2 regions of the Aeromonas sp. EU05-FHT14A05 genome follow, and region 1 is predicted to be linked to the other one. Evidence: riboswitches for the same ligand, from Rfam matches in the RefSeq annotation. Region 1 holds a riboswitch; the other holds the start of a gene.

Region 1 (16,074 bases):
AACCGCTGCACACAGGGGCTGGTGTCGAGCAGCACGGGCCAGCGCCCCTGCTCACTTGCCTGCCACAATACCTCGGCCAGCTCAGTACGCTTGGCGGCAGCCACCTCGACCATCCCCTTGCTGCCATAGGGCATGCCGCAGCAGAGCCCCTCAATACCTTGTGGCACTATGACCCGGCAGCCCGCCTTCTTGAGCAGGGATAACACCACGTCCGGCAGTGACGGGGCATTCTCCTGCTGGCCAAACACCCGGCTGGCGCACGACGGCAGATAGACCACAGCACGCTCGCTGGATCCGTCATGGCTACCCTCCCCTTGCGGCCACTGGTAGCGGCTCGGGCCAGGCAGGGTGGGCAGCCAGGCAGGCGTGCGCTGGCCGCTCAGATGGCGAACCCCGTTCACCAATCCTGCCAGCGCTTTTTCTCCCAGCAGCTTGCCGGCAATCCCTTTGAGGCCCAGCGCACCGCGGGCCGTGCGGGTGACGCCAGCGAAGTGATCGGCGCTCCAGCGGGCGATAGGCACGAAGCGCTGGTATTTGTCAGTGCGCAACTTCTTGATGAGCGCTCCGGTGTTGATGCCCACCGGGCAGCGGTCGGCGCAGAGCCCGGTCGCGGCGCAGGTGTCGATGCCCTGATAGTCAAACAGTCGGGCCAACTGGTTGGAGGGCTCATCGGCACGATTGCGGCGGGCCAGTTCGCGGTAGAGCACGATGCGCTGGCGCGGCGACAGCGACAGGGTGCGCGAGGGGCAGACCGCCTCGCAAAAGCCGCACTCGATGCAAGGATCGACTATGGCATCGCTCGCCGGCATGGGCTTGAGGTGGGCCAGGTGGGCCTTGGGGTCGTCGTTGATGATGACGCCGGGATTGAGCAGGCCATCCGGGTCCAGCAGCGCCTTGATGCGGCGCATCAGCGCCATCCCCTCCGGCCCCCATTCGAGCTCCACATAGGGAGCCATGTTGCGGCCGGTGCCGTGCTCGGCCTTGAGGGACCCGCCAAAGCGCACGGCGACTAGTTCGGCCACCGCATCCATAAAGGCGCCGTAGCGGGCCACCTGGGCCGGATCATCGAACCCCTGGGTAAAGACGAAGTGCAGGTTCCCCTCCAGCGCGTGGCCGAAGATGATGGCTTCAGCGTATTCGAAGCGATCGAACAGTTGCTGCAACCCAGCTACCCCTTCGGCCAGACGCTCGATGGGAAAGGCGACATCCTCGATGATGACGGTGGTGCCCGTGGTGCGCACCGCCCCCACCGCCGGAAAGAGCCCCTTGCGAATGGCCCAGAGCCCGGTGCTGTCGCTGGTAAAGGGCACAGAAGCGACCTGAACGAACTCGGACGCCATGCCCGTCACCTGCTCGCAGCGATCGACCAGCTCTTCCTTCGACTCCCCATGCACCTCGATCAGCAAGGCGCAGGCGGTTAAGTCCAGCGTCTTGATAAAGTCCGGCAGGCCGGGCTTACCCGCGACCGAGCGAAGGGAACGCCCATCCATCAGCTCCACCGCCGCCACCGGCGCACTTTTCAGGCGCGAGGTGGCCAGACACGCCTGCTCCGCATCCCGGAACACCAGCAGGGCCGAGGCCTTGTGGGGGTATTCGGGCACGGTGTCGAGCACCACCTCGGCGATAAAGCCGAGGGTGCCCTCCGAGCCGATCATCAGGTGGGTGAGAATATCGATGGGGTCTTCATGGTCGAGCAGGGCATTGATGGCGTAGCCGGTGGTGTTCTTGAGCCGGTACTTGTGGCGAATTTTGACGGCAAGCTCGGCGTTCGCCAGCACCTCGGCGCGCAGGGTAGCGAGCCCCGAGAGCAGCTCCGGGCGCCTGGCAGCAAAGGCGGCGCGGCTGTGGAGATCGCCGCTGTCCAGCAAGGTGCCATCGGCCAGCAGCAGGGTCATGGCGTGCAGGGTGTGATAGCTGTTGTGAGCGGTGCCGCAGCACATGCCGCTCGCGTTGTTGGCGGCGATGCCGCCGAGCTTGCAGGCGTTGATGGAGGCGGGATCCGGCCCAATCTTGCGCCCCAGAGGCGCCAGATAGCGATTGGCATCGGCGCCGATCACCCCGGGTTGCAGGGCGATGCGCGCCCCCTCGTCCAGAATGCGGTGGCCGCGCCAGCTATCGGTCAGGGTGATGAGCACCGAATCGCTCAGGGCCTGGCCCGAGAGACTGGTGCCGGCGGCGCGAAAGGTGCACGGCAGGTTCAACTCGCGGCACACCGCCAGCACAAAGCGCACTTCATTGAGGGAGTCGAGGCGCACGATGCGCTCGGGCACCAGGCGGTAGAAGCTGGCGTCCGTGCCGTGGGCCAATCGCAAATCAGGGTCGCTCACCAGGCGATCCGGCGGAATGCGCGAGAGCACGGCGGCGTCAAACTGGTTCCAGCCCATCAGCAATCCTCCACCAGCACCACCAGCAGGCGGCTCGGGCCGTGGGCACCGTAGGCCAGGGTCTGCTGGATATCGGCGGTCTTGGAGGGGCCGGAGACCAGCAACAGATTGGTGGGCATGGCCTGCTGCCAGCGCCCGGCCGCCACCAGCCCCGCCAGGTTGTCGGCGATGGTGGAGGCCGCCAGCAGCGCGATATGGCAGGGGGGCACCAGGGAGAGAGTGCGCGGCTCACCGCCATCCGGCAGCAACACCAGGGTGCCGGTATCGGCGATGGCCCCCGCGCAGTGGGTGATGCCGGCCTGACAGGCATCGAACAGATCGTCTTTCCAGTCAGCGAACTCCCCCGCCAGGGTCAACACCGAGCGCCCAGCGCAGGCGGCCGCAACCGCCGCCTGCCAGCGGCCGCCCTGGCCACAGGCCAGATGCGTTATTGCTTCCCCATCCAGCCAGGCGGTCAGATCCCGGGCAAGGTTTGCCTCCTTGACGGTGAGGATCTCGGCGTGGCTCGCGGTGATCCCGGCAAGGAAGCGCTCGCGCCGCGCACTGTCATCTTCCCCGCGCCAGGGCTGCCAGCCATGGGGGACGTGGGCAATGGGGGTGGCGGCGCCGCGCAGGCGGCTTAATATGGCCTCTTTGCTCGACATCTCAGGACTCCTTCTTCTTCTGGCGCAGCAGGGCATGCAGGCTCTGGGGGGCGGGTTTGGGGGCCTCGCGGCACTGGGTCCATGGCCCAAGGTGTTTAGACATCAAGCCTCGCAGGCGGCTGGCCACACCGGTCGCGGCGTGATAGAGGCGCGGGTGGGTGGCGGCAAAGGCAAAGCCCTGCATGGCAAGCGTCTCGAGCCGGCTCTTGGCCGCCCCCTGCCCCGCCAGCGGTTCGTGGCCAGGCATAGCGTCGTGCTTGGCCTCCCGGCGCAGGCGCTGCAACATGTCGGGAATGGGGATACGCACCGGGCACACCTCGCCGCAGGCGCCGCACAGGCTGGACGCCGTCACCAGATCCTGGGTGCTTTCCAGCCCCAGCAGGTGGGGGGAGATGATCTTGCCGATGGGGCCCGGGTAGATGGTGCCGTAGGCGTGGCCGCCGATGCGGGTGTAGACCGGGCAGTGGTTCATGCAGGCGCCGCAGCGGATGCACTGCAGAGTCTTGCGCAGCTCCTCGTCCCGATAGGCCTGGCTGCGGCCGTTGTCGAGCAGCACCAGGTGCACCTCGTCCGGGCCGTCCAGCTCCCCTGCCCGGCGCGGGCCGCTGATGACGCTGAAATAGGTGGTGATGGCCTGGCCTGTGGCCGAGCGGGTCAGGGCGCTGTAGAGGGGCGGCACGTCGGATAAGAACTCCACCACCTTCTCGATGCCGGTGATGGCCACGTGCACTTTCGGCACAGTGGTGCACATGCGCCCGTTGCCCTCGTTCTCCACCAGACAGAGGCTGCCGGTCTCCGCCACCGCGAAGTTGACACCGGAAAGCCCCATGCCGGCGCGGCGAAACTCTTCGCGAAGGGCCCGCCGTCCGGTCTGGATCAGGGCGTCCACGTCCGTGGTGGGGGTGAAGCCTTCCAGGTTATGGGCGAAGGTGTCGCTCACCTCCTGCTTGTTCTTGTGGATGGCGGGCATGATGATGTGGGACGGGGTATCGCCGTCGAGCTGGACGATAAACTCCCCCATGTCGCTCTCGAGGCAGCGGATGCCGTGGCGCGCCATCTCGTGGTTGAAGCCCACCTCCTCGCTCACCATGGACTTGCCCTTGACGATGCTGTTCACCCCATGTTTTTGGGCGATCCCGAGAATGATGGCGTTGGCCTCGGCCGGCGTCTGGGCCCAGTGCACCCGGATGCCGTTGCGCTCGCAGTTCGCCTCGAGTTGTTCCAAAAGCTCAGGCAGGCGCGATAGGCAGCGCTGGCGGATTTGCTCGGCGGCATCGCGCACCGATTCTTCTTCGGCCGGGTCTGCGAAGGCATCCCGGCGCTTGCCGCGCAGGTAATCCATGGCGCCGCGAAAATTCTGGCGCAGTACGGGGTCGGCCAGGGCCGCCTCGGCCTGGGGATGGAAGCGGCGCGGCGAATACTTGGCGTGATCAGACATGGGGCTGGGCCTCCTTGGTATGAGCCAAATCGCTAACAGTGGCGCCGTTATGAGCTATTTCGTCACTGTCGGGGCAGCTGTGGGCGAGCAGGAAGCTCGCCAGATGGGTGGCAGGCAAGATCCTGCCCTGATAGGCCAGGGATCCCTTGATGTTCAGGAGGCACCCCCAGTCGGCGCTCACCAGGGTGTCGGCGCCGGTGGCCAGCAGGTGGCGGGTCTTGTCTTCGACCATGGCCTGGCTGATGTGGGGATGGCGCACCGAGAAGGTGCCGCCAAAGCCGCAGCACTCGCTCTCGTAAGCCTGCTCATGCAAGGTGACGCCATCGAGCTGCCCCAACAGGCTGCGGGCCGTGGTGTGCACCTGCATCTCGCGCCGGGCCGAGCAGGAGGTGTGCATGACGATGCTCGCCCTCCCCACCGCGCGCCAGCGCACCCGGCAGACCCGGGCCAGAAACTCGGTGAGCTCGAACACCCGATCGCAAAAATCGGCCACCTCGGGGCTCTCGGGGAAGAGGCGGCGGTAGTGGTGGTGCATCATGCCGCCGCAGGAGCCCGACAGCACCACCACCGGCCAGGGCTCGGGGAAGAGCGCCATCTGGCTTTGCGCCACCTTGCGCGCCTCCTCCTCGTGACCCGAGGTGTAGGCCGGCTGCCCGCAGCAGGTCTGTTTCTCGACAAAGTGCACCCTTATCCCCTCCCGCTCGATCAGGGCGATGGCATCGAGCCCCGCCACCGGGTCAAACAGGTCCACCAGACAGGTGGCGTAGAGATAGACATCGGCCGGCTTGGCCGGATAGACCCGCATTACCTTCATCACTTGCTCTCCTTACTTCAACTGCAGCAGTGCGTCCGAGACGTGGAAGCTGTACATGAGCGCCAACCCGATAAGGCCGGTGGCCAGCAGGTAGTAGAGAGTAGGCAGCGCCGTCTTGCGCAGTGTCGCCCCCTCACGGCCGAGCAGCCCCACGGTGGCTGACGCCGCCACCACGTTGTGGATGGCAATCATGTTGCCGGCCGCAGCGCCCACGGCCTGCAGGGCCAGCATGGCGGCGGTGGAGACCCCCAGGGTCTGGGCCACTTCAAACTGGAACTGGCTGAACATCATGTTCGACACCGTGTTGGAGCCGGCGATAAAGGCCCCCAGCGCGCCTATGGTCGCACTCAGGGCCGGGAAGAACTCCCCGACGAGCCCCGCGGCAAAATTGGCCGTGGTCACCGGCATACTGGCGAGATCCGCTCCGTTGACGCCGGAGTTGATGAAGATGCGCACCATGGGCACGGTGAAGATGAGCACGAAGCCGGCGCCGATCAGGGTGCGGCTGGACTCTCCCAGTGCCCGCCCGAAGGGGGCGAGGGAGCGCGATTGCAGCCAGGTGGCGATCAGGGCGCAGAACACCAGCAGGCCCCCCGGCAGGTAGAGCGGCTCAATGGAGGCGCTGACCCCCTTCTCTCCCAGGAGGTCGGTGAAGGCGAGGCTCACCGACAAGAGGCTTGCCTTGAATTCCGGGCTCACCCGGCTGGCCACCAGCAAGAGGGCCAGCGCCACATAGGGGAGCCAGGCCAGCAGCAGGGACATGGGGCGGCCGGCGGCCTCTTTGAGATCGAGCTTCAAGGAACCCAGCCACTCGGCGGGCCACTCTTTTTCGGGGGCGAAATCCCAGGTGTTTTTTGGCACCAGGAAGCCGTGGCGCGCCGCCGTCACCACCAGGGCCAGCCCCACCAGACCGCCGATGAGGGACGGGAACTCGGGACCGAGCAACATGCCGGTCAGGGCATAGGGGACGGTGAAGGCGAGCCCGGCGAAAATCGCGAACGGCAGGATGGAGAGCCCCTCGGTCCAGCTGCGGTTGCGGCCGAAGAAGCGGGTCAGCATCATCACCATCAACACCGGCATCAGGGTGCCGACGGTGGCGTGAATGAGGGCCACGTTGGTGGTCACCTGCTGCAGGTAGACCTCCCAGCTGCTGCCACCGGCGCTCAGGGTGTGGCCGATGGCCTGGTTATCCAGTCCCTTGTTGATGCCAACGAGGATGGGGGTGCCTACCGCACCAAACGACACCGGGGTGGACTGGATCATCATGCCGAGCAGCACGGCGGCCAGCGCCGGGAAGCCGATGGCCACCAGCAGGGGGGCGGCGATGGCCGCCGGGGTGCCAAAGCCCGAGGCCCCTTCGATGAAGGCACCGAAGCACCAGGCGATGATGATGGCCTGGATGCGCCGGTCCGGCGAAATGTTGGTAAAACCGCCCCGAATGGCCGTGATGGCGCCGGTGTGTTTCAGGGTGTTGAGCATCAGGATGGCGCCGAACACTATCCAGAGCACGGTCACCGTGATCACCAACCCCTGCAGGGTGGAGGCGAAGACCCGGGTCGGGCTCATCTGCCAGCCCCAGAGGGCGATGAACACGGTCAACAGGAAGGCGATGGGCATGGCGCGCTTGGCGGGCCAGTTGAGGCCGACCAGCAGCACGGCGGCCACCAGGATCGGCGAGAAGGCCACCAGGGCCAGCAGAGTGTCTGTCATCATTGCGTCCTTGTCCGAGCGGTGCAGAGGCGCACCTTGTTGTTGTTTTGTTAAGCGGACGTGACCTTACCCTGTTCCTTTTTCGCGATATATGGAAATAATGAACAACATTCGTTCCAAAAGTTGATCAATATGGCCAGTACCGACGACCTCATCCTCTTCGCCCAGGTGGTGGAGGCCGGCTCCTTCAGCAAGGTAGCTGAACAAAATTCCCTGACAAATTCGGTAGTTAGTAAACGGATCGGGCGCCTGGAGGAAGAACTCGGGGTGCAGCTGCTCTATCGCACCACCCGCCGGCTCACCCTGAGCGAGGCGGGCAAAGAGCTCTATCAGGGTGCCAAAAATGTGAAGGCCGCCGCACTGGACGCCTTCGATGCGGTGGCGGGTTTTGGTGAAAAGGTGAGTGGCCATGTGCGGATGTCGGTGCCCACCATCTCCGGCGAGCTGCTGCTGGCCGATGCGGTGGCCGATTTTTGCCAGCAGCACCCGGGGCTCACGGTGGAGATGTCGCTGGACAACCGCTTCGTCAACCTGGTGGAAGAGGGGTTCGATCTGGTCATTCGCACCGGTTATCTGGATGACTCCAGCCTCATCGCCCGCCACATCCTCGACTCCCAGTGGGTGATCTGCGCTGCCCCCGCCTATGTGCGCCGCTTCGGAGCGCCGCGCGAGCCCGCAGACCTGCAGGCTCACAACTGCCTGCGCTACGCCTATCAGAGCACGGGGGCGTCGGAGTGGGCCTTCAAGGGGGAGGACGGCAACTATCTGGTGTCGGTGTCGGGGAGCTTTTCAACCGATAACGCCGGTGCCCTGCGCAAGGCGGCGCTGGGGGGGCGCGGCATCGTCTATGTGCCGCGCTGCCTGGTCTATCACGATTTGATGAGCGGGGACCTGGTGGATTTGTTTCCGGAGCGGGTGGGCAAGAAGCTTGGCATCTACGCCGTCTACCCCTTTACCCGCCAGCCACCGCGCAAGATCCGGCTGCTGATCGAGCACATCCGCCAGCGCTATCTGGATATTGCCCACTACTTCATCTGAGGCACCAGGCGGGCCTCAGAGGGCGGGCTACGCCGCCTGGGTGGAAATAAACGCCAACGACTGCCGATTGAAGTGATCCGGCTGCTCCACGTTGCAGACATGGCCGCAGTTTTCGATGATCTCGAGCCGGCTGTAGGGATCCCGGGCTACCTGCTCGCGTACCGGGGCGAGGAACATATGATCCTCCTCCCCCATCACATAGAGGGTGGGAATGGGCAGGGCGCGCTCCTTGAAGTAGCGCATCAGGGGGTTCACCTCGGTGGCGAGGCGGAACCAGCGTTTGAACTCCTTCTGGCAGAGCTTTCTGGCCTCGCGCACGAAGAGGTTGCGGGACTCCTGATGGTGCTGGCGCGGCATGATGATAAAGGCGAACAGCCGGTAGAGCCACATGTAGGGCAGTATGTGCTGGCCGACCCGGCCAAGCTGCACCAGCACCCGGGAGCGGATGTCGAGACGCAGGATGGCGCCGCCGAGCACCATGCTCTTGACCCGTTCCGGGCAGAGCTCGGCCAGGTGGCGAATGAGGATGGTGCCAAGGGAGATGCCGACAAAATGGGCGCGGGGAATGCGCAGGTGATCGAGCAGCCGCAGGATATCCTCGGTCACGGCCCGAAAGCTGTAGTGCCCCTTCACCACCTGTTGCAACTGGTTGGACTGGCCGTGGCCGCGAAGATCCAGCAGCAGCACGTTGAAGTGCTCCCGGTAGGCCCGCAGTTGCTTGAACCAGATGGAGGAGCTGCCGCCCGCACCGTGCACGAACACCACCCAATCCCGATCGGGGCCAAGCTCAAAGGTCTTGTGGTACAACATCTTATGGGCTCCCGGGGGGTTGGGGGATATACTCGGCGGGCATATTAACAGAAGGGGCGCCCCGCTGAATATGCTTGCTCTCATGATCGGACCAGCCTGGAGGCCTGTATGACGCTCACCCTTTTGCGCGAATTTCTGCTCAGCCAGCCCGGCGCCACCGAGGATACCCCCTTCGGCCCCGAGATCCTGGTCTATCGCATCGCCGGCAAGATGTTCGCCCTGGTGGACTGGCAGGCAGAGCCGCTGACCATCAACCTCAAATGCGAGCCCGAGCTCGCCCTGCTGCTGCGAGAGATCCACCCCGAGGTGAAACCCGGCTGGCACATGAACAAGCAGCACTGGAATACGGTAACCCTGAGCGAGGATCTGGACGCCGAGCTCTGGCAGGGCTGGATTGAACACTCCTACCAGCGGGTGGTGGCGGGCTTGCCCAAGGCCAAGCGGCCACAGGCGCCGACCCCCCATTCCAAACCATGAGCCCTCCCATGTCTGATTCCCCTGCTCCGCACTCCCTCGACCCTGACCTCTATCGCGTCGTTCCCCTGGATGAGCGCCATATCCCCGCCCTGCTCGCCCTGTTCGAGCAGTCGGTGCGCCGCATGGGCCCGGAGCACTACAGCCCGGCGCAGGTGGAGCAATGGGCGCTGGGCGCCCGTCATCCGGGTCTCGCCAGCCAGTTGCGCGAGCACCACGGCTGGATCATCGAGCAGGAGGGTATTCCCCTTGGCTTTGTCACCCTGAGCGATGACGGCCACCTCAGCCTGCTCTATGTGAGTGCGGATCATCCGCGCCAGGGGCTCGGCGGCCTGCTGCTGGTGCAGGCGCTGCAGGCGGCGAGCCAGCTGGGTCTGCACAGCCTGACCACAGAGGCCAGCGCCTTCAGCCTCGCGCTCTTTCTGCGCCACGGCTTCGAGCAGGCCGGATTGGAAACCGTGGAGCGCGGCGGGGTCAGTTTTGTCCGCCATCGCCTCTACTGCCGCTTGCCAAGCCAGGGCCAGCCACTAAAATACCCCCCATTTCCCCAAAGCGATGAATGAAGGCAGCCATCATGGTGGTAGAGAGCGACGGTTATATTGCGCTTATCGAGTATCTGGTAGAGAGTCTGGGCCTGTTCGAGAGCCAGCAGCAGGGCACGGGCACCCAGACCATAGAGGATCTGGTGAGCAACCGGGTGGCAGGCAACCTCATGGCCATCTGCGAGCAGAACCCCCAGCTCGACCCCAAGGTGCGTTTCATGATCATGCAGGAGGCCGACGCCGTGGTGGCCGATCTGGAGGAGGTGCTCTCCGCCGTCTGGCTGCGGGCGCCCACCCCGGCCCAGCACGCCTTCCTCGATGAGTTCATCGATCTCATCAAGAACCTGTTCGACAGCACCATCGGCTAGTCCCCTCCCCCACGGCCGCAGGGCCCGCAAAGCTCCGCAATGAAAAGGGCCGCCTCAAAGGGCAGCCCTGCTTGCTATCACTTCCGATTCATCGCGCTTGTCAGTTGAATGAATATCGAGGCAAGAAATGTGTCTGGTCTTGGCTGCCGTCCATGGTAGCTACCCTGTTAGTCTGCCGAGGTTCGGTTAAGTTCCCGGCCAGGATGCTTTTTTTAATATTTCTTTCAAAAAAACGAAACAGGGGCCTAATGGCCCCTGTTTTATCCAGACTGCGCCTCAGCGGTTCAGGCTGGGGGGCAGGCAGACGCCAATGCCCCCCAGTCCGCAATAGCCTTCCGGGTTCTTCTCCAGATATTGCTGATGGTAATCCTCGGCGTAGTAGAAGGGGGCCAGCGGCAGGATCCGGGTGGTGATGGCGCGGGCATCGCCGCTCGCCATCATGGCCTGCTGGTAGGCCGCCAGGCTCTGCTGGGCGATGGCCTCCTGGGCTTCATCCCCATAGAAGATCACCGAGCGGTACTGGGTGCCGATGTCACCACCCTGGCGCATGCCCTGGGCCGGATCGTGCTGCTCCCAGAACAGCTTGAGCAGCTCGCCATAGCTGATGACCTTGGGGTCAAACACCACCTGCACCGTCTCCGCATGACCGGTCAGACCGCTGCACACCTCCTTGTAGGTGGGGTTGGGCGTCAGGCCCCCCTGATAACCGGCGGCGGTGGAATAGACGCCGGGCTGCTGCCAGAACAGGCGCTCCACGCCCCAGAAACAACCCATGCCAAACCAGGCCAGCTCCATCCCCTCGGGCCAGGGGCCCTGGGTCGGGTGGCCGTTGACGGCATGCTGCTGGCCGATCGCCAGCGCTTCCCGTCGTCCCGGCAGGGCCTCTGCCGGTGAAATAATCTGCTCCATATGCCCTGTCCTTGAATAAAATCCCGCGCGACGCGGCTGACGAAAAGGAACCCCGAAGATAACAGGTTATGAGCCCGGATCAACCAGGGCGGTCCCTTCAGCGGGCTGACCGCCTTCCGGCTCGCCCGGGCGCAGGGCGTCTGCGGCTGGTCAAAATGGCGGCACAAAACACCAAAACCAATATTTAGTCTTGATTTGTGAATTTATTTTCATATATTGAGCAAATTGCTGCTTTTTTATGGAATGAAACACGTGCGTGAACGCGAACCCAGCCTGGTCCATGCCTTTCGGCAATCCACCCCCTATGTCAACGTGCACCGGGGTGCCACCTTCGTGCTGATGATGGGCGGGGAAGCCATCTGCCACCCCAACTTTGCCAACATCGTCAGCGACATCGCCCTGCTGCAGACGCTGGGGATCCGCCTGGTCCTGGTGTTCGGCTCGCGTCCGCAAAACGACGAGGCGCTGGCCCGCGCCGGCATCCAGGCCCAGTATCACAGACGGATCCGGGTCACCGATGACGAGAGCTTCGCCATCATCAAGCAGGTGTGCGGCGGTCTGCAATACGACATCACGGCCCAGCTCTCCATGGGGCTGGCCAACACCCCCATGCAGGGGGCGCGCATCAGCGTGGTGAGCGGCAACTTCGTCACTGCCCAGCCCCTTGGGGTGGAAGATGGCATCGACTACTGCCACAGCGGCCGGGTGCGGCGTATCGACGTGGAGGGGATCACCCGCCAGCTGGATCAGCATGGGCTGGTGCTCATCTCCCCCATCGGCTGCTCGGTCACCGGCGAGAGCTTCAATCTGAGCTCGGAAGAGGTGGCGCGCCGGGTGGCGGTGGATCTCAAGGCCGACAAGCTCATCTGCTTCAGCAGCACCCAGGGGGTGATGAACAGGCAGGGCGTGGCCATCTCCGAACTCTTCCCCGAGCAGGCCGAGGAGCTGTTGGTTGAGCTGGAGCAGGCGGGCGAGGAGATGTCCGGCACCGCCCGCTACCTGCGCGCGGCCATCGCCTCCTGCCGGGGCGGCGTGCCGCGCTCCCACCTGGTGAGCTATCAGGATGACGGCGCCATGCTGCAGGAGCTGTTCAGCCGCGAGGGGCTCGGCACCCAGATAGTGCGCGAAAGCGCCGAACGGGCGCGGGCCGCCACCATAGAGGACATCGGCGGCATCCTGGATCTCATCCGGCCGCTGGAGGAGGAAGGCATACTGGTGCGCCGCTCCCGGGAGCAGCTGGAGATGGAGATAGACAAGTTCACCATCATAGAGCGCGACGGCCTCATCATCGGCTGCGCGGCGCTCTACTGCTTCATGGAGGAGGCCATGGCCGAGATGGCCTGCGTCGCCATCCATCCCGAGTACCGCAACTCCAACCGGGGGGATCAGCTGGTAGCCAAGGTGGCCGAGCGGGCCAAGCGGCTCGGCATCCGCCGCCTGTTCGTGCTCACTACCCGCTCCATCCACTGGTTCCGGGAGCGGGGCTTCGATCCCCTGGAGGTGGAAGATCTGCCGGTGGCACGCCAGCGCCTCTACAACTGGCAGCGCCGCTCCAAGGTTTTGTCCAAGACCATTTCGTAACTGATTGATCTTGTGCCTGGTTGTTGCCAATTGTGTACTTTTTTACAAACTCGATTGACAGTGCAATCCAGTGCAGGGTATTTCTACATGCACGCCACCTTCCAAGGTGGCACCAGAAGAGGAGCGCTGCCCAGGCAGCCCAAGGGAGGACACCAGAGTCCGGTGAACTTGGGTCAGGGGGAGCAGCGCCGAGACGAGGCAGGTGACTGGACACCGCCACGTCGGCTGCGGGGGCTGAATCCCCCGGGTTGTCATCGGTCGTGTGCATCCCACAGGCATCCAGCAGGATCCTTGTGGGATGGGCACCGCGGATGGAGTGCTTCTGGCCGGGATCCTTCGCTATTCCTGCCATTTTCTGCCTCCTCCTCTCTTTTGCCCGATGAAACCGGATTTTCACCTTGAGACAGGAGTATGCAATGAACCCGATCAACGTCGCCAAGTTTGGCGGAACCAGTGTCGCCGATGCCGCGGCCATGAACCATTGCGCCGACGTGGTGCTGGCCAACCCGGCGACCCGGGTGGTGGTACTGAGCGCCAGCGCCGGGGTCACCAACCTGCTGGTGAGCCTGGCCCAGGGTGAACTGGACGAAGCCGGGCAGGATGCCCAGCTCGACAAGCTGACCGGGATCCAGCAGGCCATACTGACGGCGCTCGGCAACCCGATCGAGGTGAGCGCGCTCATCCACGCCCAGCTTGGCGACATTCGCACCATGGCCCGCCAGGCCTGCCAGCACACCGATGCGGAGCTGGCCGACCGCCTCATCGCCTGCGGCGAGCTGATGTCCACCCGCCTCTTCACCGAACTGCTGCACCAGCGTGGCATCAAGGCCCAGTGGCAGGACGCCCGCCAGCTGCTACGCACCGACAGCCGCTTTGGCAAGGCGACCGTGGATCTGGCCGTCACCCGCACCCTCTGCCAAGCCACCCTGGGCCCCCTGCTCGGTGACAGCCTCATCATCACCCAGGGCTTCATCGGCGCCGACGCCGATGGCCGCACCACCACCCTGGGCCGGGGCGGCTCCGACTACAGCGCGGCCCTGCTCGCCGAGGCGCTGGACGCCGGCAGCATCGAGATCTGGACCGACGTGCCCGGCATCTACACCACGGATCCGCGCCTGGTCACCCGGGCCCGCCCCATCCCGGAAATCAGCTTCGTGGAGGCGGCCGAGATGGCTACCTTCGGCGCCAAGGTGCTGCACCCAGCCACCCTGCAACCCGCCCTGCGCCAGGACATTCCGGTGTTCGTCGGCTCAGCCCGGGATCCCGCGGCCGGTGGCACCTGGATCCGCGCCAGCACCGGCAGCAACCCGCTGTTTCGCGCCGTGGCCCTGCGCCGCCAGCAGGTGCTGGTCACCCTGCACAGCCTCAACATGTTCCACGCCTACGGTTTTTTGGCCGAGGTGTTCGGCATCCTGGCCCGTCACCGCATCTCGGTGGATCTCATCACCACCTCCGAGGTGAGCGTCTCCCTGACCCTGGATCACACCGGCAGCCAGAGCAACGGCGAGCCCATCCTGGGCGACAAGGTGCTGGCGGAGCTCGGCCAGCTGTGCAAGGTGGAAGTGGAGACCGACTTCGCGCTGGTGGCCCTCATCGGCAACCGCATGAGCGAGGCCGCCGGGGTGGGCAGCCGGGTGTTCGACGCCATTCGCGAGCACAACATCCGGATGATCTGCTACGGCGCCAGCGCCCACAACCTCTGCTTCCTGGTCAAGGAGAGCGAGGCGGGCCACATCGTCAACCGCCTCCATCAGGAGCTGCTCGACTGAGCCTGACAAAACCTTGCCAGCCCCTTCTCCCCGCGAGGGAGAAGGGGCTGGCATCAGGGGAAGCCCATGGCGACCCTATACCAACGAAGAGGGGCGCCGATGCGCCCCTCTCGTCATGCTGTCCTCCCCATGTCAGCGCGCAGGCTGGCGGGACCGGGTCGGCAACAGGTTGGCCCGGATCTGCTCGCGCAGCCCCCCCAGCCGCTGCAACAGCGCCGCCTGGCTGAGCCCGGCCTCGTCAAACCCCAGGTTATCGGCCAGCGCCGGGAAGTGATCCCGCACCGCCAGCTCCAGCCAGTCGAGGCGACGCAGGGTCATGGGGCCGCAGCTCTTGCCGCTGAGATCATCCTGGATGTCGAGCCGATGGCTGCGATACATGTCGCGCCACCAGTTGGCGGCGAGCGCCTGCTCGCTTGCCAGCGCCGCGCTCCACTCCCCCACCAGCCCCTGCATCCGGGCCAGCACGGGGGCGCTGGCCCCCTCCCGGCTCAGGTACTGCAACTCCCCCTTCGCCCAGGCGAGGCAGAGCGTGCGCCAGTGGCGAAACAGCGGCAGGGGATCGATCTGCTCCAGCCAGAGCCCGGACAGGGTGCGGGTCTCCAGCCGCTCAGGCACATGAAACGCCGGATCGGTGAGGCCGTTGGAGTTGAACTCGTGGAGGGGATCGAAGGGCCACATGTAGCCAAAGTCGAACACCGAGATCTGCTGGCCGTCGTCGAGCAGGTTGCCCGGGCTCGGATCCCAGTCAAACCAGCCCCAGCGGGCCAGCTCCGCCTCCACCGCCAGCATCTGCGCCAGGTTGCGCTCATTGAGCCTGCGCACCGGCTCGCCCCTCAGCCAGGGGGAGACCAGCACCCCGGCGCGGGCGGAGCCGAAGCTGGTGCAGACCACGTTGGAGAGGATGGTGGGGTGCAGCTCCCGCAGGCTCTCTATCTCCCGGCGCCGCTCCAGCTCGGTGAGAAAGGCGGTCTTGCCGTCGACGTTGGCCACCAGGGAGTCTGGCCGGCACCGCTTCAGGCACCAGTGGTGCCCCTCCACCTTGAGGTGGAACACCTCGGCGGTGAGCCCGTGACCATAGACCTTGACGACGTCCGGGTGATCCTCGGTCAGCCTGGTCAACTGGGCCAGGGGCAGGGGGCAGTCCCGCTCACGCCCGATCCGGATCTCGTCCCCGTTCTCCAGCATCTGGAGCAATCTTGCCTGACGTGCCGCAACCTTGGGATTCATGCATGTACCTCCAACCGTTACTGAGAGACTAAACAGCGCCCCCCTCCCAGACCAGCGGCAAAGCCCCATGATGACGCTTTCATCACAGAATGAGTGCCCCTCCCGGATCGGGATCACAATTTGCACGCCCAGGCTGTCACCCAGGATTCATCCCGTCGTCATTAAATTGACATCAAGGAACAAGCCCCTCACCATCGGGTCAAAATAGATGCAGCGCTGCTGCCCTGCCCGCTCCAAGGATGAGCCCCTATGAATGCCCCCGTCTGTGGTCACAGCCCCTCCCTATCCCGGTCTCTGGCCGGGTGGTTGTTCGGCCTGCTGATCGCCCTGCTGTTGCTGACCCTGGCCCTGCCGCTGCTCAATCCC
Region 2 (16,074 bases), on a different contig from region 1:
AAGGATCTCTCCTATGTGAAGGGCTATGTGGAGACGGTCAACTTCATCCGCAGCGCCGTGCTGGAAGGGGTGCCGGAGATCCTGCCCATGCTGTTTGTCGGCAAGGTGACCCTGGACGACATCCCCGTGCTCTATCAGCACTATCTGGAGGGGCTCATCGATGCCCCCCGCTACCTGCCCCCCATGTTTCGCGATCTCACCGGCCTCTATGTCTGGTTCGGCTTCGCCTCCGGCATGTCCCTGGTGGACATAGGCCGGGTACAGCAGCATTTTCGCCAGCTGTTCCACCGCCTGCCGGTGGCCGACCCCATCATAGCGCCGGTGGACATAGAGATAGACTGAACCCTTCGTCGACAAAAAAGGGCGCCCCTGAGGCGCCCTTCTTCATGCTGTGGCTTACTTGTAAGCCCGCCCTTCCAGATAGTGTTTGCGGCAGAGCGACACATAGCGATCGTTCCCCCCTATCTCCACCTGCTCGCCGTCGCGCATCACCTGCCCTGCCTCGTTGACGCGAGAGTTCATGTGCGCCTTGTTGCCGCACCAGCAGATGCTTTTGAGCTCCTCGAACTTGTCCGCCAGGCAGAGCAGGTGGTAGGAGCCGGGGAACAGCTCGCCGCGAAAATCTGTCTTGAGGCCGTAGGCAATCACCGGTATGTCCTGCTCATCGACGATGCGGGCGAGCTGATACACCTGCTCCCGGGTCAGGAACTGCGCCTCGTCGACGATGAACACATCGATATGGCGATTTGCATGGCGCGCCTTGACCATCTCGAACAGATCGCAGCTGTCACTGAAGACCTCCACCTTCAGCTCCAGCCCGACCCTGGCGCTGATGATCCCGGCACCGAAGCGGTCATCGATGGCGGGGGTCATGGCCAGCGGATACATGCCACGCTCCAGATAGTTGAAGTGGGCCTGGATGAGCTGGGTCGACTTGCCCGAGTTCATGGTGGCGAATTTGTAGTGCAGTGAAGCCATGATGGGGTTCCGAAACGGGATTGATGGGGGGCATGCTAACCAAAGCCCCTGCCAAAACCAAGGGGCCCGTGGGCCCCTTGTTCTCTTTATGCGACGGCCAGGGCGCGGTGCATCCGAGCCTTGCGCAAATGGTAACCGGAGAAGATCAGGAACCAGAGCGCGCTGACCGTGAAGCCAGCCAGCACAGAGTGCATCAGCCCCATCACCAGGTAACCGAGCGCGGCACCGAAGGCGATGGCCAGCGCATAAGGCAGCTGGGTCATCACGTGATCGATGTGATGGCAGCCGGCGCCGGTGGCAGACAGTATGCTGGTGCTGGAGATGGGCGAGCTGTGATCACCGAACACGGAGCCCGCCAATACGGCAGCCAGCATCGGCAGCATCAGGCTGATGTCGCTGGCGGCCGCCATGTCGCCGGCCAGCGGCAGCATGATGCCGAAGGTGCCCCAGCTGGTGCCGGTAGCAAAGGCCATGGCGCAGGAGAGCACGAAGACCACAGCCGGCAACACCTCGATCGGCAGGTTGCCATTGGCCATGGAAGCCAGGTACTTGCCGGTCTCCACGTCGCGCACCACGGCGCCTATGGTCCAGGCAAACAGCAGGATGTTGATGGCGGGCAGCATGGCCATGATCCCCTGGGGGGCCGCCTTCATCCAGTTGCTGGCACCCAGCTTGAGGCGCATGGCCAGACCGATGGAGACCACCAGGCTGCACAGGGCGCCATAGACCAGGGAGGAGCCGACGTTGGTGTTCTCGAACGAGCCGAGCACGCTGAACGGCAGGCCTTTATCGGCCAGCACGGCGGCGCCGGAATCTATCATGAAGTAGACGGTGGCCAGGGTCAGGGTGAGGATCGGCAGCACCATGTCGATCATGCCGCCATTGCTCTCCTCGGGCGACTCCATGTCCAGGCCGATGGGACGGCCCTTGGACTCATCCCACAGCTTGCCCTCCAGCGCCCACTGCTCGTGTTGACGCATGGCGCCGATGTCGAGCTGGAAGGCGATCACCACCAGCACCATGATCAGGGTGAAGACCGCATAGAGGTTCATCGGGATCATCTCGACGAAGGCGGAGATGGGGCTCTGATCGGTCAGACCATGGGCCGCCATGATGCCGCCCACCAAGGCGATGATGTAGGCGCCCCAGGAGGAGATGGGCATCAGCACGCAGACCGGCGCCGCGGTGGAGTCCAGCAGATAGGCCAGCTTGGCGCGGGAGATCTGGAAGCGATCGGTGACCGGGCGGCAGATGGCCCCCACCGACAGGCTGTGGAAGAAGTCATCGATGAAGAAGGCGAACACCATCATGCCGGTGAGGGCCTTGGCCCCCTTGCGGGTCTTGGCGCGGCGCGCGGCCCACTCGGCGAAGGCCCGGGTCGCCCCGGAGACGCTCATCAGGCTGATGAGGCCCCCCAGCAGCAACATGAACAGGATCATGTTGACGTTGTCCCGGTTGAGTGCACCGTCGACCCAGAAGATCTTGAGTACGGTGTTCAGCATGTAATGCAGGGATTCGAGGGGGGAGAACTGGTTGAGCAGCAGACTGCCTGCGACTATGCCCACCCCCAGCGACACCAGGACGCGGCGGGTGATAATCGCAAGGGCGACGGCCAACAGGGGGGGAACGACGGACCAACCGGAGTCGGCGTAATGAACGATGTCCATGATCTCTTTGCACCTAAAGACAACAGGTGGAGATCTACCGAGAGGATCAAAGAAACAAAACCCAGGGCGGGCATACTCCTCAGCCCCTTCAGGTAGCGCTCCATAGTGGATGACTATGGCAGTCCTGCACCTGTTCGATGCAGAACCAGCAACCCGGTATGATGGCCTGGTCACTTCGGCGCCGACTCCTTTCATCGAGCATCGCAGGCATCACCCTCCGCTCGGTTACTCATAGGCAGCGCGCCTCTACTTAAAGGTATTCGCGGCACATTTTATCGAGCCACCGGGTGATAGCAAGTTTTTTGATTAAATTTCAAGGCTTGTGTGGCGAAAAGCGGAAAAATGGTAGTCAAATGGTTCATAAAATACGACATGGTCGATATTTTCATCTACTCGGCACTCATTCGGAAATGAAACTCCTGCAAAGAGAATAAAGCGGGCGGTGTGAATAATTGCCGGACTTTATTTATCTGCCTAATTAATTATTTTGGCAGACTTGACTTGGTGCCAATCCCCCCTATAAATTATCGAAAAACCAGCCCTTCCCATTAATATTTCTGCTCGCGTGGTAGCCAATATGAACGAATTTCTGAAAATTCTGCTGAATATCCGTAGTCTGCGCGCAGCCTGCCGCGATTTGTCCCTGGAGCAACTGGAAGAGGGACTGCAGAAATTGTCCGAGGTGGTCGCCGAGCGCCAGCAGGATGAATCTGCCGAACGCCAGGCCCGTGAAGAACATCAGAAGAAAATTGCCGAATACGCCGAAATGTTGAAAGCCGCAGGGATAGATCCTGCTGAATTGGTGGGCACAGTTGCCACCGAAAGCACCAAGGCCAGCAAAGGCAAACGTGCCCCCCGCCCCGCCAAATATCGTTATCTGGACAATGGCGTGGAAAAAACCTGGACCGGCCAGGGCCGCATGCCCTCCGCCATTGCCAAGGCTGTGGCCGAAGGCAAATCCGTGGAAGACTTTGCCATCTGATATGAAGCAGGGTCCCGCCCAATAAAAAACCTCGCCATGCGAGGTTTTTTATTGTTTCCATGCCGGGCGCCTCAGCGCCTGTCTGCCGCCTTGACCCAGAGCACTTCCGGGGTACCGGCAGAGACCAGCAAGTATCTGGCCACCGTGAAAAACCAGTCACTTAGCCGATTCAGATAGGGCAGGATCGCCGGGTTCACCTGCTCTTCCCGGCTCAGGCCGAGCAGCAGCCGCTCGCAGCGACGGGTCAGGGTGCGCACCACATGGGCCTGCGCTGCCGCCCGCGAACCGCTCGGCAGAATGAAATTGCGCAATACCGGCAACTGGGCGCTGTATGCGTCAATCTGTTGCTCCAGCCGCGCCGTCCAGGCCTCATTGACCTGCCACAGGGAGGCATTTTGCGCCTCGCTGGAAAACGCCAACTCCCCACCCAAATCAAACAGCTCCTGCTGCAGCAATATGAGTTGAGCCAATAATGCCGGCTCTTTCTCGGGTATTTCGGCCATCAGCAGACCTATCTGGGAATTGAGCTCGTCAATGGCGCCATAGGTCTCGACCCGCCGGTCATCTTTTGCAAGAGAGGAGCCATCAGCCAGCCGCGTGAGGCCCTTGTCCCCTTGCCGGGTATATATTCTCATTCTGACATCCTGTTAATAATGGGAATAATCATGGACTCCAGTCCATTGAGTTTTATCTCGTACGCCAGTGCCAGGGTTTGGCCCAGCGCACCAGCCGGAAAACCGCTGCGCGCCATCCATACCAGATAGGGCTCTGGAATATCTATGATGCGTCGCCCCTGATATTTACCGTAGGGCATCTTGCCCGCCAGGGTGAGCAATACCCGCTCATCGGAGAGTCTGTCCATATCAATCGATATTCAGATATTTATGGGTCTGGATGGAGAGCCGCCAATTACGGGCGATGCAAGTCGCCATGGCCAGCTCGGTAGCCCTGGGCTTCTGGCTGATGGGCTGCAATGCGATCACCACGTCGGGACGCAGGCTGGCGGTTTCCAGCAGGGCATCGAGCTCCTTGATGTGGCGCTCGGTGGCCACCGGATGCTTGATCTCGTTGGCCCGCTCCAGAGCCGATACCAGCACAGGCAAGCCCCCCTTCATGCCGATCTTGGGGGAGACGGTGACCCAGGTCTGCGCGTGGGTCAGGATCTCGCTGGTACCACTGGTTTCGATCTGCACCTGATATCCCGCCGCCAGCAGGGCCGACGAGAGTTCGTGCAGATCGTAGAGACAGGGCTCGCCACCGGTCAACACCACATGACGCGCCCGGTAACCCAGGGTCTCGAAGCTCCCCAGGATCTCGCCCGTGCTCATCTTGCTCCAGCCGTCGGACTCGTTGGATCGGTCGAGCACCTCGCGGCTGCCCACCTCACGGGCAGGATCCACCACCCAGGTATGGCGGGTGTCGCACCAGGGGCAGCCCACAGGGCAGCCTTGCAGGCGAACGAAGATGGCGGGCACGCCGGTGAAGACGCCCTCCCCCTGGATGGTCTGGAAGATCTCGTTGATTGGGTAGTGCATCTCGGTCACGGCTTGCTGCAAAAGGCGCGGATTATACCCCAAACCCGCGAAAGAGGCAGGATCACAATCCGGTTTTCTCGCGCAAGCTGGCCATGATGCCCGCCTTGTCGTCCAGATAGCGCTGCAGGCCGCGGCTGCGCAGCTCGCAGGCAGGGCAAGTGCCACAGCCATCTCCCTGGATGCCGTTATAGCAGGTGAGCGTCTGCTGGCGCACCGTCTCGAGGTGGCCATAGTGATCCGCCAGGGCCCAGGTTTCCGCCTTGTCGAGCCACATCAGGGGGGTCTCGAAGCGAATGGCGCGATCCAGCCCCAGCGACACCGCCTGATTGAGGGCCTTGACGAAGTCGTCGCGGCAATCGGGATAACCGGAGAAGTCGGTCTCGCACACCCCGGTGATCAGGGTGTCGGCGCCGACCTGGTAGGCATAGATGGCAGCCAGGGTCAGAAACAGTATGTTGCGACCCGGCACGAAGGTGTTGGGCAGGCCGTTGTCCTGCAGCTCACCGCTGACCGGGATGTCGTCACGGGTCAGGGCCGAGACGGCCAGCTCACCCAGCATGGTCACATCCATCACCTTGTGGGCGGCAATCCCGAGCTGCCCGGCCAGACGGCGAGCGGTCTCGATCTCCTCCCGATGACGCTGGCCATAGTCGAAGGTGATGGCGTGCACTTCATCATAGAGGGCCAGGGCCTGCACCAGACAGGTGGTACTGTCCTGACCACCACTGAATACCACGACGGCTTTTTTCACGTTCATCACTCCTGTTTGCAATTCAGATTCAGGCACGGCGACCTTGGGCAAAGTCATGCCACTGCCGGTTCAACTCGGTAAAGAGGTTCATCAGCGGGGCGAAGCGCTCGGGCTCCCCTTCCCACTGGGATAACAGATGGTAGCCCGCCTCCAGGGTCGACAGCGCCTCGGGAAACGGCTTCTTGCGAATGGAATATTGCCCCGCCATGGCGCCGAGGGTGATCCTCGGCAACCCCAGCAGGGCCGGGTTGCTGTGCAACATGCGATAGGCCTTGCGCCAGGTGCCATCGAGCAGGATGAAGTGCACCTCTTTGGCTTGCTCACGGCCCTCACGCACCTGCGCCAGGGTCAGGGCCTCATCATCGGGCCACAGCAGATAGCACTGCACCTTGGGGTCGGCGAGCAGGGCATTGAGCCAGTCGGCATCGGCGAAGTGCTCCCCCACGTGAATGCGGGCATGGCTGAGGGAGGCGGCCAACAGGGCGGCCGTTCCCTTGGGGTGGGCGACCTCGTTGGGGTGCTGCAGGATATGGAGCGGTGCGAGGTGGGGCACCTGCCGGATATATTCACACAGGCAGGCTTTGAGGGCTCGGGCACAGCGTGTACAGTATCGGCTCTCTCTGTCGTTGGGTTGTTTCATGTTGTCAGAAAAATCGGGTCTGCTCTGGGTCATCACGCTTTCGCTCGTCACTGCCTTGCTCTTCTTCACCGTACCGAACCACCTGCTCTCCTTCGATCGCGACCTGATCGCCCAGGGCGAAGGGTGGCGCATCATAACAGGCAATCTGGCCCATACCAACGGATGGCACCTGCTGCTCAACCTGAGCGGGCTTGCTGTGCTCTACAGCCTGTTTCGCGAATACCTGACGGGCTGGCGCCTGCCCGTGCTGCTCCTGCTTCTGGGGACGGCCGTCGGGCTCGGGATCTGGTGGTGGTGCCCGCAGACCCAATGGTACATGGGGCTCTCCGGCCTGCTGCACGGCGTGTTCGTGTGGGGGGCCATGCAGGATATCCGCTATCGTCGCTACTCGGGCTGGCTCATGCTGCTTGGCATCGTCATCAAGCTCGGGCTGGACTTTTACAGTGCGGGCGAGAGCCCTGTCTCTGCCCTCATTGGCGCCAGGGTGCACATAGAGTCGCACCTCATCGGCTCGGCCGCCGGCCTGCTGCTCGGCCTCTTCCCCATCGGCCTGGGTGTGCAGACCGTCAAGTCCTGACCCCTGCGGTTAAGGGCAGCCACTCATTAGCAGCAGCGCTCAGCGACCCATCAAAACGCAACAGGCCGGATCTGCAATCCGGCCTGTTGTCATTCAGGGGTCGGCCCCTTATCGGCAGAGCTCGGCGTTGATCGCCCCCAGCACGGCAGCCGGATCCGCCGCCTGGGTAATGGGGCGCCCAATCACCAGGTAGTCGGCCCCCGCCTCCACCGCCGCCAGCGGCGTCATGACCCGGCGTTGATCCCCGGCCGCAGATCCGCTCGGGCGAATGCCCGGGGTCACCAGCTTGAAGTCAGAACCGAGCAAGGCTTTCAACTCGCGAGCCTCCTCGGCGGAGCAGACCACGCCGTCCAGCCCTGCCGTCTTGGCGAGGGTGGCCAGCCGGATCACCTGCTCGGCCGGACTCACATCCAGACCCAGGGGCGCCATGTCGGACTGCTCCATGCTGGTCAGCACGGTCACACCGATCAGCAGGGGCGCCTTGTCGCCATAGGGCAGCAGCGCCTCCCTGGCGGCGCGCATCATGCGCTCTCCCCCGCTGGCATGGACGTTCACCATCCAGACCCCAAGCTCGGCACTCGCCGCCACGGCCTTGGCAACCGTATTGGGAATGTCGTGAAACTTCAGATCCAGGAACACCTCGAAGCCCTTGGCCACCAGCTGGCGCACGAACTGGGGGCCAAACAGGGTAAACATCTCCTTGCCCACCTTGAGGCGGCACTCGGCCGGAGAGATCTGTTCAATGAAGGCGAAGGCATCGGCTTCGTGCTGATAATCCAGCGCGACCAGTACTTTGGGGTCTTGCATGTCACTTCCTATGGGTTGTTATGCCACATCCAGACTCGACACGGCCGGCGAGCCGGTCGCAGTCTGGCATCTTGCTCACTCGGGTTTGCGCCAGGTTCGGCTTGCCGCCCCCGCTCGAGACGCGCGGGGACGGATTTTTTGTCACTAAGGGCTATTCACCATCCAGGCCACGGATAGGCTTGATGGAGCCCCACTGTCGGCAGGAGGGACACTGCCAGAACAGCGAATGGGTGGCAAAGCCGCACTGGCGGCACTTGTGGGTCGATTTTATTTTGATCTGCTCGCCGACCAGCTGCTGCAGCAGCTCCAGACTTTCCTTGGCGGGCCCCTCCTCGGCGCTCGCCAGCTGGAAGCCCACCAGCTGGTAAAACCCCTTCATGGAGGGGTGGCGCCGCAGCTGGCGCAGCACCAGGGCGCGGGCCTGGCTCAGGCCGTCGCGCGCCTCCACCAGATTGGCCAGGGCCAGGGTCACGCTGACACCGGCATGATCCTCCACCGCCTTCTCCAGCAGCGGGATCAGCTCCTGGGTGCGGCCAAGCTGCTGATAGCAATCGAGCAGCCTGGGCATGGCCTCGGAGGCAAAATCCATGTCCTGCTCGAACACCCGCAGCAGATCCTTGCTGGCCTCCTCGAACTTGCCCTCCTCCATCGACAGATCGGCCAGTCGCAGGCTGGCCCGAGCACAGGCTGGGTGGGCTGCGAGCGCCCGCTTGAGCTTGGCGATCCCCGCCCCCTTGTCACCGTCGCGCAAGGCGTTCTCAGCCTGCTCGCAATAGAAATGGGAGATGGGTTCCGCCAGCTTCTTGCCCTGGAATTTCTGCAGGCGAATGGCGACCTCGATGGCCTTGTCCCAGTCACGCAGCTGTTGATGGATGATGAGCAACTGCGCCAGAGCCGTCTCTTCAAAGTCGCTGTCTTCGCACAGTTCCTTCCAGAGCGCTTCGGCCCGGTCCAGTAGGCCCGCAGCCAGGAAATCCCGGGCCAGCTCCTGCAGCGCGAGCTGACGCTGCTCCCGGGTCAGCTGACGGGCGACCAGGTTCTGGTGGATCTTGATGGCACGATCGACCTCCCCCCGCTGACGAAACAGGTTGCCGAGGGAGAGATGGGTTTCGATGGTTTCGCTGTCGACTTCCAGCAGCTGGATAAAGAGATCCACCGCCTTGTCCGACTCGTCAGACAGCAAATAGTTGAGGCCCGCCACGTACTGGCGGGAAAACTGGTTACTCTGTTGCTGGGTGTCCTGGCGAACACTCCTGCGTCCCATGTACCAGCCATAACCAGCGGCAATCGGCAACAGCAGGAAAAGCAGTTCAAGCATCGAGGGACATTATTCCTTGGCTGGCGACCGGGCTAGCTCCAACTCACGGGATTGACGACGCATGGTGCGACTGAGGGTACGGTTTTGCAGTTTCAAGCGCAGGAAGAGCAGACCGAACACCAGCCAGCCCAACAGGAAGCCACCGGCAAAGAAGAATCCCAGCAGCATGGAGAGAGAGAACTCCCCCTGGGCGATGAGATAGTTGAACTGCACCAGCTGGCCATTTTGCGAACCGATGGCGAGGGTCAGTACAAACACCAGCACCAATGGGATGAGGGCCAAGATACGCTTCATAAGATCTCCCTGTCTGTAGCTAATGAGAGACTGATTATCCTTAAAATCACAGGCAGACTCTAGAGCGAATGGGAAAAGACTGCGAGAAACCTGACAAATCACATATCTAAAGACGTAAAAATAAAAAAGGCATACCCAGGTATGCCATTTTCTGCATTATTCGATGATGTTCACGCGTTCGCGCAACTCTTTGCCAGGCTTGAAATGCGGGACATATTTCCCGGTCAGTTCAACCTTGTCCCCAGTCTTGGGGTTGCGACCCACGCGGGGCGCACGATAGTGCAGTGAGAAACTTCCAAATCCTCGGATTTCAATCCGGTCGCCGTTTTGCAAGGTCGATGCCATCTGTTCAAGGATCTCCTTGATGGCGGCTTCGACATCTTTGGCCGGCATATGCATGCGGCTGGCAGCCAATTGTTCGATGAGATCTGATTTGGTCATAAGGTTAAATCTCCTTCCCCGATCACATGCAATTTTCATTATGCCAAGATAAAAAAGGGCGGCGTGAAGCCGCCCTTTTCTTGCATCAAGGATTACTCACCCTTGGCGGCTTTGAACGCTTCCATCATGGCATTGCTGAACACAACTTCTTCTTGTTGGTTCAGGCTGTCGATGGCAACACGCTCGTCAGCCTCGTCCTTGGCACGGACAGACAGGCTTACGGTACGGTTCTTGCGATCAACACCCATGAATTTGGCTTCAACTTCGTCACCAACAGACAGCACCAGAGTGGCGTCTTCTACACGGTCACGAGCAGCGTCGGAGGCACGCAGGTAGCCTTCCACGCCGTCAGCCAGTTCGATCACGGCACCCTTGGCATCAACCTCGGTAACCTTACCCTTCACGATAGCACCTTTCTTGTTGTCAGACAGGTACTTGTTGAACGGGTCTTCTTCGATCTGCTTGACACCCAGGGAGATGCGCTCGCGCTCCGGATCCACTTGCAGAACAACGGCTTCGATTTCGTCGCCCTTCTTGAATTCACGAACTGCTTCTTCGCCCTGGTTGTTCCAGGAGATGTCAGACAGGTGAACCAGGCCGTCGATGCCGCCGTCCAGACCGATGAAGATACCGAAGTCAGTGATGGACTTGATCTTGCCGGAAACACGGTCGCCCTTGGCGTGAGTTTCGGCAAACAGCTGCCACGGGTTGGATTTGCACTGCTTCAGACCCAGGGAGATACGACGACGCTCTTCGTCGATGTCCAGAACCATCACGTCAACCACGTCGCCAACGTTAACAACCTTGGACGGGTGGATGTTCTTGTTGGTCCAATCCATCTCGGATACGTGTACCAGGCCTTCAACGCCTTCTTCGATTTCAACGAAGCAGCCGTAGTCGGTCAGGTTGGTCACGCGGCCAGACAGACGGGTGGTCTCCGGGTAACGCTTGGCGATAGCAACCCAGGGATCTTCGCCCAGCTGCTTCAGACCCAGGGATACACGGGTACGCTCGCGGTCGAACTTCAGAACCTTGACTGCGATCTCGTCGCCAACGTTGACGATTTCGGAAGGATGCTTAACGCGCTTCCACGCCATGTCGGTGATGTGCAGCAGGCCGTCAACACCGCCCAGATCTACGAATGCGCCGTAGTCGGTCAGGTTCTTGACGATACCCTTAACTTCTTGACCTTCTTGCAGGTTGGCCAGCAGGCTTTCGCGCTCGGAGGTGTTCTCGGTTTCGATCACGGCACGACGGGAAACGACAACGTTGTTGCGCTTCTGGTCCAGCTTGATGACCTTGAACTCGAGTTCTTTGTTTTCCAGGTGAGCAGTGTCACGGATCGGACGCACGTCAACCAGAGAACCCGGCAGGAAGGCACGGATGCCGTTCAGCTCAACGGTGAAACCACCCTTGACCTTGCCGTTGATGATACCGATAACGGTAGCTTGCTCTTCGTATGCCTTCTCAAGCTGCAGCCAGGCTTCGTGGCGCTTGGCTTTTTCGCGGGACAGCTTGGTTTCGCCGAAACCATCTTCGATAGAGTCCAGAGCCACGTCAACGGTGTCGCCTACGTTGATTTCCAGCTCGCCCAGGGCGTTCTTGAACTCTTCAGCAGGAATGGCAGACTCGGATTTCAGACCGGCGTCAACCAGTACGAAACCGTTCTCGATAGCAACGACGGTGCCCTTGACGATGGAACCTTGACGGGTTTCAACGGCGTTCAGGGACTCTTCAAAGAGTTGAGCAAAAGATTCGATCATTGTTTGTGTCACAAATGAAACATCCACTCGCAATCCGGCACAAGCGGGGTTGTTTTAAATTATCTGCGCCATCCATGGTGCAGACGACTGACATCAGCTGGTGCTGACATCACCAAGTTGTTGCTCCGCATAGGCGAGCACCGTTGCCAGTACGTCATCTATGGTCATAGACGTTGAGTCTACCACAAGAGCATCTTCCGCGGGTTTCAGGGGGGCAACGGCGCGATTTCTGTCGCGGTCGTCACGCTCCCGAATCTCGGTTAAAAGACGCTCAAAGTTAACATCAAAGCCCTTATCTTGCAACTGCTTATAGCGGCGCTGCGCCCGCTCCTCCGCGCTGGCATCGAGGAAAATCTTCACCTCGGCCTCGGGGAAAACCACTGTGCCCATGTCACGGCCATCGGCAATGAGGCCCGGCAACTGGCGGAAGGCTCGCTGGCGGCGCAGCAGCGCCTCGCGCACGCGGGGGAAGACAGCGACCTTGCTGGCGGCATCGCTCACTTCCTGGGAGCGGATGGTACGGGAAACATCCTCCCCTTCCAGCACCACCTTGACCTGTCCGCCGTCAACCTGGAACTGCACGTCCAGATTGGCGGCCAGGGGCACCAGCGCGGCTTCGGCATCGAGCTCCACATCGTGGTGCAAGGCCGCCAGCGCCAGTACCCGGTAGATGGCACCGGAGTCGAGCAGGTGCCAACCCAGTTTCTCTGCCAACAGCTGGCACAGGGTGCCTTTACCGGCTCCACTCGGGCCATCAATTGTCATCACGGGGGCCATCTGAGGCATAACTTTTCTCCTGCGCACTCGGCATGTTGACTGGTTGCCCGCATCCCTGCCGGGAGGGGTAATGGGCGCCGATTATACCCGAATGCACCGGCGCTGGCAGTTGTCGAGGCGCACAATTGCGCAAAAGTCGTCGCGATTGCGCCTATTATGACCAATCGAGTGGATCATTCCTGAATACAAGCTTTTGTTCTTATGGTTGTTAGGGGTGAGGCACGTTAAACTAGCCGCCTTTTTCAAGCAGCTGTAGTCAGGAGCAACCCTATGAGCAGCATTACTCTCGTAGCCAAATCCAAGTTGCCGACCCCTTGGGGTATCTTCACGCTGGTAGGCTTTCAGGAAACCGGCACAGGCAAGGATCACGCCGCGCTGGTGATGGGCGATATCGCGGACGGTGAGCCCGTGCTGGGCCGAATTCATTCCGAGTGTCTGACCGGGGACGCCCTGTTCAGCCTTCGCTGCGACTGCGGCTTCCAACTGCAGGCCGCCATGGAGAAGATCGCCAAGGCCGGTCGCGGCGTCTTGCTGTATGTCCGTCAGGAAGGCCGTGGCATCGGCCTGCTCAACAAGATCCGCGCCTATCATCTGCAGGATCAGGGCGCCGACACCGTCGAAGCCAACGTGGCACTGGGCTTTGCCGCCGACATGCGCGATTACACCATCTGTGCCGACATGCTGAAGGCCTTGGAGGTCAAGAGCCTGCGCCTGATGACCAACAACCCGCGCAAGCTGAAGGCGATGGAATCCTTTGGCATTCCGGTAGCCGAGCGCGTCCCCCTGCAGGAGGGTCGCAATCCCCACAACGAGTTCTATCTCTCCACCAAGGCCAACAAGCTGGATCACCTGTTCAAGAAGTGATGGCTCGCAGCCTGGCACCGGCATGAAAAACGCCTCCATCCGGGAGGCGTTTTTGTTGGCGATCTTGCGGCCCTATCTGTTGTCCCCCAGGTTGTTGTCCCTCAGGGCACCGTCCGGGGTTGGCTCGGGACTGGCCTGTGCCAGCAGGAAATCCCGCAGCGCCCGGTTGGCCATGGAGAGGGGATCCCCCCGCCGCCAGGCCACGCAGAGATCGAGGAAGATGGGCGGAGCAAAGGGGATCCCGCTGAGAGTCGTCTCCTCCTCCAGCGCCATGCGCAGGAAGGTGGTCACGGCGAACCCTTGTCTCACCACCGCCTTGAGCAGGGGGATGAGGTTGCTCTCGAAGCCGATGTTGGGCTCGATTCCCAGGCCTTGTGCCAGCGCCTCCATGTGCTCTCTGTGGTAGAAACCCCGCCGGAACATGGCGATCTCCTGGTTGAAGAACTGGGGCAGCGAGACCGCGCCGGCCTCCCGCAGAGGATGCTCCTCCCCCACCACCATCAGCATCTCTTCCCGCAGCAGCTGGGCCCCCTCGAGCGCAGGCGGCAAGTCGCTGGTGATGAGGATGGCGAGATCCAGGCTGCCATCCACCATGCGACGGAGCAGTTCCCGGGTGCCCGCCTCCTCCACCCGGATCTTCAAACCGGGGTAGCGATGCTTGAACGCCATCAGGATCGGCGGGAAGTAATAGGAGCCCATCATGTAGGGGATGCCGATGCGCACCTCCCCCCGCTCCAGTCCCTTGAGCTCGGCCATCTCCGCCTCTGCCTGGTGCATCTGCAGCAGCAGCCGCTCGGCATGACGGCAGAGCACCTCCCCCTCCGGGGTGAGCCGCACGCTGCGATCCTGCCTGTCGAACAGGCGCAGATCGAGTTGTTGCTCCAGCTTGGCGATGGCCATGCTGACGGCCGGTTGCGCCACGTGCAGGCCCTGGGCGGCCTTGGTAAAGGAGCCCGCGTCCCGCACCGCCAGCAGGTAACCGAGCTGTTTCAGATCCATATCAATTCCATTTATCAGACTGATAACTTAAATATATTATATTTATATAAGGCGACCCACTACTCTGCACAAAAGTCGTCGGGACAACTCCAAATGATCGAAGTAGGCAGTCGCGAATGGATACGCGCCACTCTGGCCCTCAGCCTGGGATCCTTCCTGGTATTTCTCAATCTCTATCAGACCCACCCCCTGCTGCCCCTGCTGGCGGAGGTGTTCTCCGTCAGCTCCCTGTCTGCAGGATGGACCCTGGCGGGCTGCACCGCGGGGCTCGCGGGATCCCTGCTCATCTGCGCCCGCCTGGCGGACAGGTTCGGACGACGGCGGATCATGCTGTGGACCCTGACCTGCGCCATCCTGCTCTCCCTGTGCATTCCCTGGGTGACCCGCTTCGATCTGCTGGTGTGCCTGCGCGTGCTGCAGGGGGCGCTCCTGGCCGGGCTGCCTGCCACCGCCATCGCCTACATGGGAGAAGAGTTCAGCAAGCGCGCCCTGCTCTCGGCGGTGGGGGTCTATATCGCCGCCAACTCCCTCGGTGGGATAGCGGGTCGCGTAGTCGGCGGTCTGCTGGCTGGCTGGTTCGGGGACTGGCAGCATACCTTCCTCGGCATCGGACTCATCAGTCTCGCCCTGTTGCCGCTGGTCATCTGGCTGCTGCCTGCCCAGACCCGCTTCGTGGCCGTGGAGGCCGCCCCGGGGCAACTGCGCCGCGCCATCCAGAGCCACCTCGGCAATCCCTTGCTGCTGGGGGCCTATCTCATCGGCGGGCTCAACTTCATGGTCTTCCTGAACCAGTACAGCTACCTCACCTTCCTGCTGGCCAAGGCCCCCTTCTCCCTGCCGACCCAGTGGCTCGGCATGCTGTTTCTGACCTACCTCACCGGCACCCTCGCCTCCTCCCTGAGCGGCCGCTGTGCCCATCGCTTTGGGGCCCAGCGCCTGCTGCTGGCGGGGATCACCCTGATGGCGCTTGGCAGCCTCGCCCTGCTGCAGGGGACCCTTGCCGCCATCATAGGGGGTCTGCTGATCTCGAGCTTCGGCTTCTTCCTCGCCCACGCCTGCGCCAGCGCCTGGGTCGGTCAGCATGTGGAGCACAACAGGGCGCTCGCCTCGTCGCTCTATCTGGTGGGGTATTATCTGGGGGCCAGTCTGGGGGGGCTTTACTTGCATCCCTTCTGGGAGCGGGGGGGGCTCTGGGGATTGGTGCTCGGCATCGAGCTGGTCTTGTGCGTCACCGCCGCCTTGAGCCTCTGGCTCGGTCATCTCAAGGGGCGCGCGGCGCCGCCCCTCTCCTGTCACGCCTCGTCACGCCAGTGACGGGGCCCGCAATTCACAGGCCGTCGTAATAGTCCGCCGGCACCGGCACCACGGCGCCTGTGTGCAGCTCCTCGTCGATCACCTCGCTCAAGGGGCGCAGATGAAACTTGATCTGCCCCGACGGCAACATCAGCCCCACATCCGGGTTGCGCCCGTCGTCCATGTTGGCCGTCTTGAACGCAAGCCCGGGATGGGCGGCCACCAAGGCTGGCAGCGAGGGCACCACCAGCTCTATGTGCTCCAGCCCCGCCCGATGGGCGCGGCCCGCCTTGGGGGCGGCCAGCTCGATGCAGGGGACAGTGACCTGCTGCCAGCAGACGGGTTGATGCAGACGATAGGTGGCGATGGGGCGGCCCCCTATCATCCC

The links. Region 1 has a riboswitch for lysine ahead of lysC (lysine-sensitive aspartokinase 3). Riboswitches for the same ligand answer to the same signal wherever they lie in the genome.
Region 2: it holds a riboswitch for lysine, as region 1 does, so the genes downstream of both, AC3WR3_RS09815 (Na+/H+ antiporter NhaC family protein) here and lysC (lysine-sensitive aspartokinase 3) in region 1, are expected to answer to the same signal.

The regions. Positions count from the first base shown of each region.
Region 1 is NZ_JBYTDH010000001.1:294,374-310,447, reverse strand. It holds gene AC3WR3_RS01395 (FAD-binding and (Fe-S)-binding domain-containing protein) at 1-2,384, opposite strand, end outside; gene AC3WR3_RS01390 (LutC/YkgG family protein) at 2,384-3,028, opposite strand; gene AC3WR3_RS01385 (LutB/LldF family L-lactate oxidation iron-sulfur protein) at 3,030-4,466, opposite strand; gene AC3WR3_RS01380 ((Fe-S)-binding protein) at 4,459-5,280, opposite strand; gene AC3WR3_RS01375 (L-lactate permease) at 5,293-6,990, opposite strand; gene AC3WR3_RS01370 (LysR family transcriptional regulator) at 7,051-8,028, shown strand; gene AC3WR3_RS01365 (alpha/beta fold hydrolase) at 8,056-8,838, opposite strand; gene AC3WR3_RS01360 (MmcQ/YjbR family DNA-binding protein) at 8,947-9,315, shown strand; gene AC3WR3_RS01355 (GNAT family N-acetyltransferase) at 9,312-9,875, shown strand; gene AC3WR3_RS01350 (DUF3802 family protein) at 9,887-10,222, shown strand; gene msrA (peptide-methionine (S)-S-oxide reductase MsrA) at 10,499-11,131, opposite strand; gene argA (amino-acid N-acetyltransferase) at 11,384-12,712, shown strand; lysine riboswitch at 12,821-13,042, shown strand; gene lysC (lysine-sensitive aspartokinase 3) at 13,129-14,481, shown strand; gene AC3WR3_RS01330 (hypothetical protein) at 14,614-15,708, opposite strand; gene AC3WR3_RS01325 (LTA synthase family protein) at 15,958-16,074, shown strand, end outside.
Region 2 is NZ_JBYTDH010000005.1:206,282-222,355, reverse strand. It holds gene AC3WR3_RS09825 (flavohemoglobin expression-modulating QEGLA motif protein) at 1-342, shown strand, start outside; gene AC3WR3_RS09820 (thymidine kinase) at 397-978, opposite strand; gene AC3WR3_RS09815 (Na+/H+ antiporter NhaC family protein) at 1,065-2,645, opposite strand; lysine riboswitch at 2,731-2,902, opposite strand; gene AC3WR3_RS09810 (H-NS family histone-like protein) at 3,223-3,627, shown strand; gene AC3WR3_RS09805 (cob(I)yrinic acid a,c-diamide adenosyltransferase) at 3,699-4,262, opposite strand; gene AC3WR3_RS09800 (DUF3820 family protein) at 4,259-4,489, opposite strand; gene queE (7-carboxy-7-deazaguanine synthase QueE) at 4,491-5,162, opposite strand; gene queC (7-cyano-7-deazaguanine synthase QueC) at 5,224-5,913, opposite strand; gene AC3WR3_RS09785 (tRNA-uridine aminocarboxypropyltransferase) at 5,942-6,586, opposite strand; gene rrtA (rhombosortase) at 6,552-7,130, shown strand; gene pyrF (orotidine-5'-phosphate decarboxylase) at 7,239-7,937, opposite strand; gene lapB (lipopolysaccharide assembly protein LapB) at 8,089-9,255, opposite strand; gene AC3WR3_RS09765 (LapA family protein) at 9,265-9,549, opposite strand; gene ihfB (integration host factor subunit beta) at 9,706-9,990, opposite strand; gene rpsA (30S ribosomal protein S1) at 10,083-11,753, opposite strand; gene cmk ((d)CMP kinase) at 11,847-12,539, opposite strand; gene ribA (GTP cyclohydrolase II) at 12,801-13,394, shown strand; gene AC3WR3_RS09740 (LysR family transcriptional regulator) at 13,467-14,393, opposite strand; gene AC3WR3_RS09735 (MFS transporter) at 14,487-15,707, shown strand; gene AC3WR3_RS09730 (VOC family protein) at 15,721-16,074, opposite strand, start outside.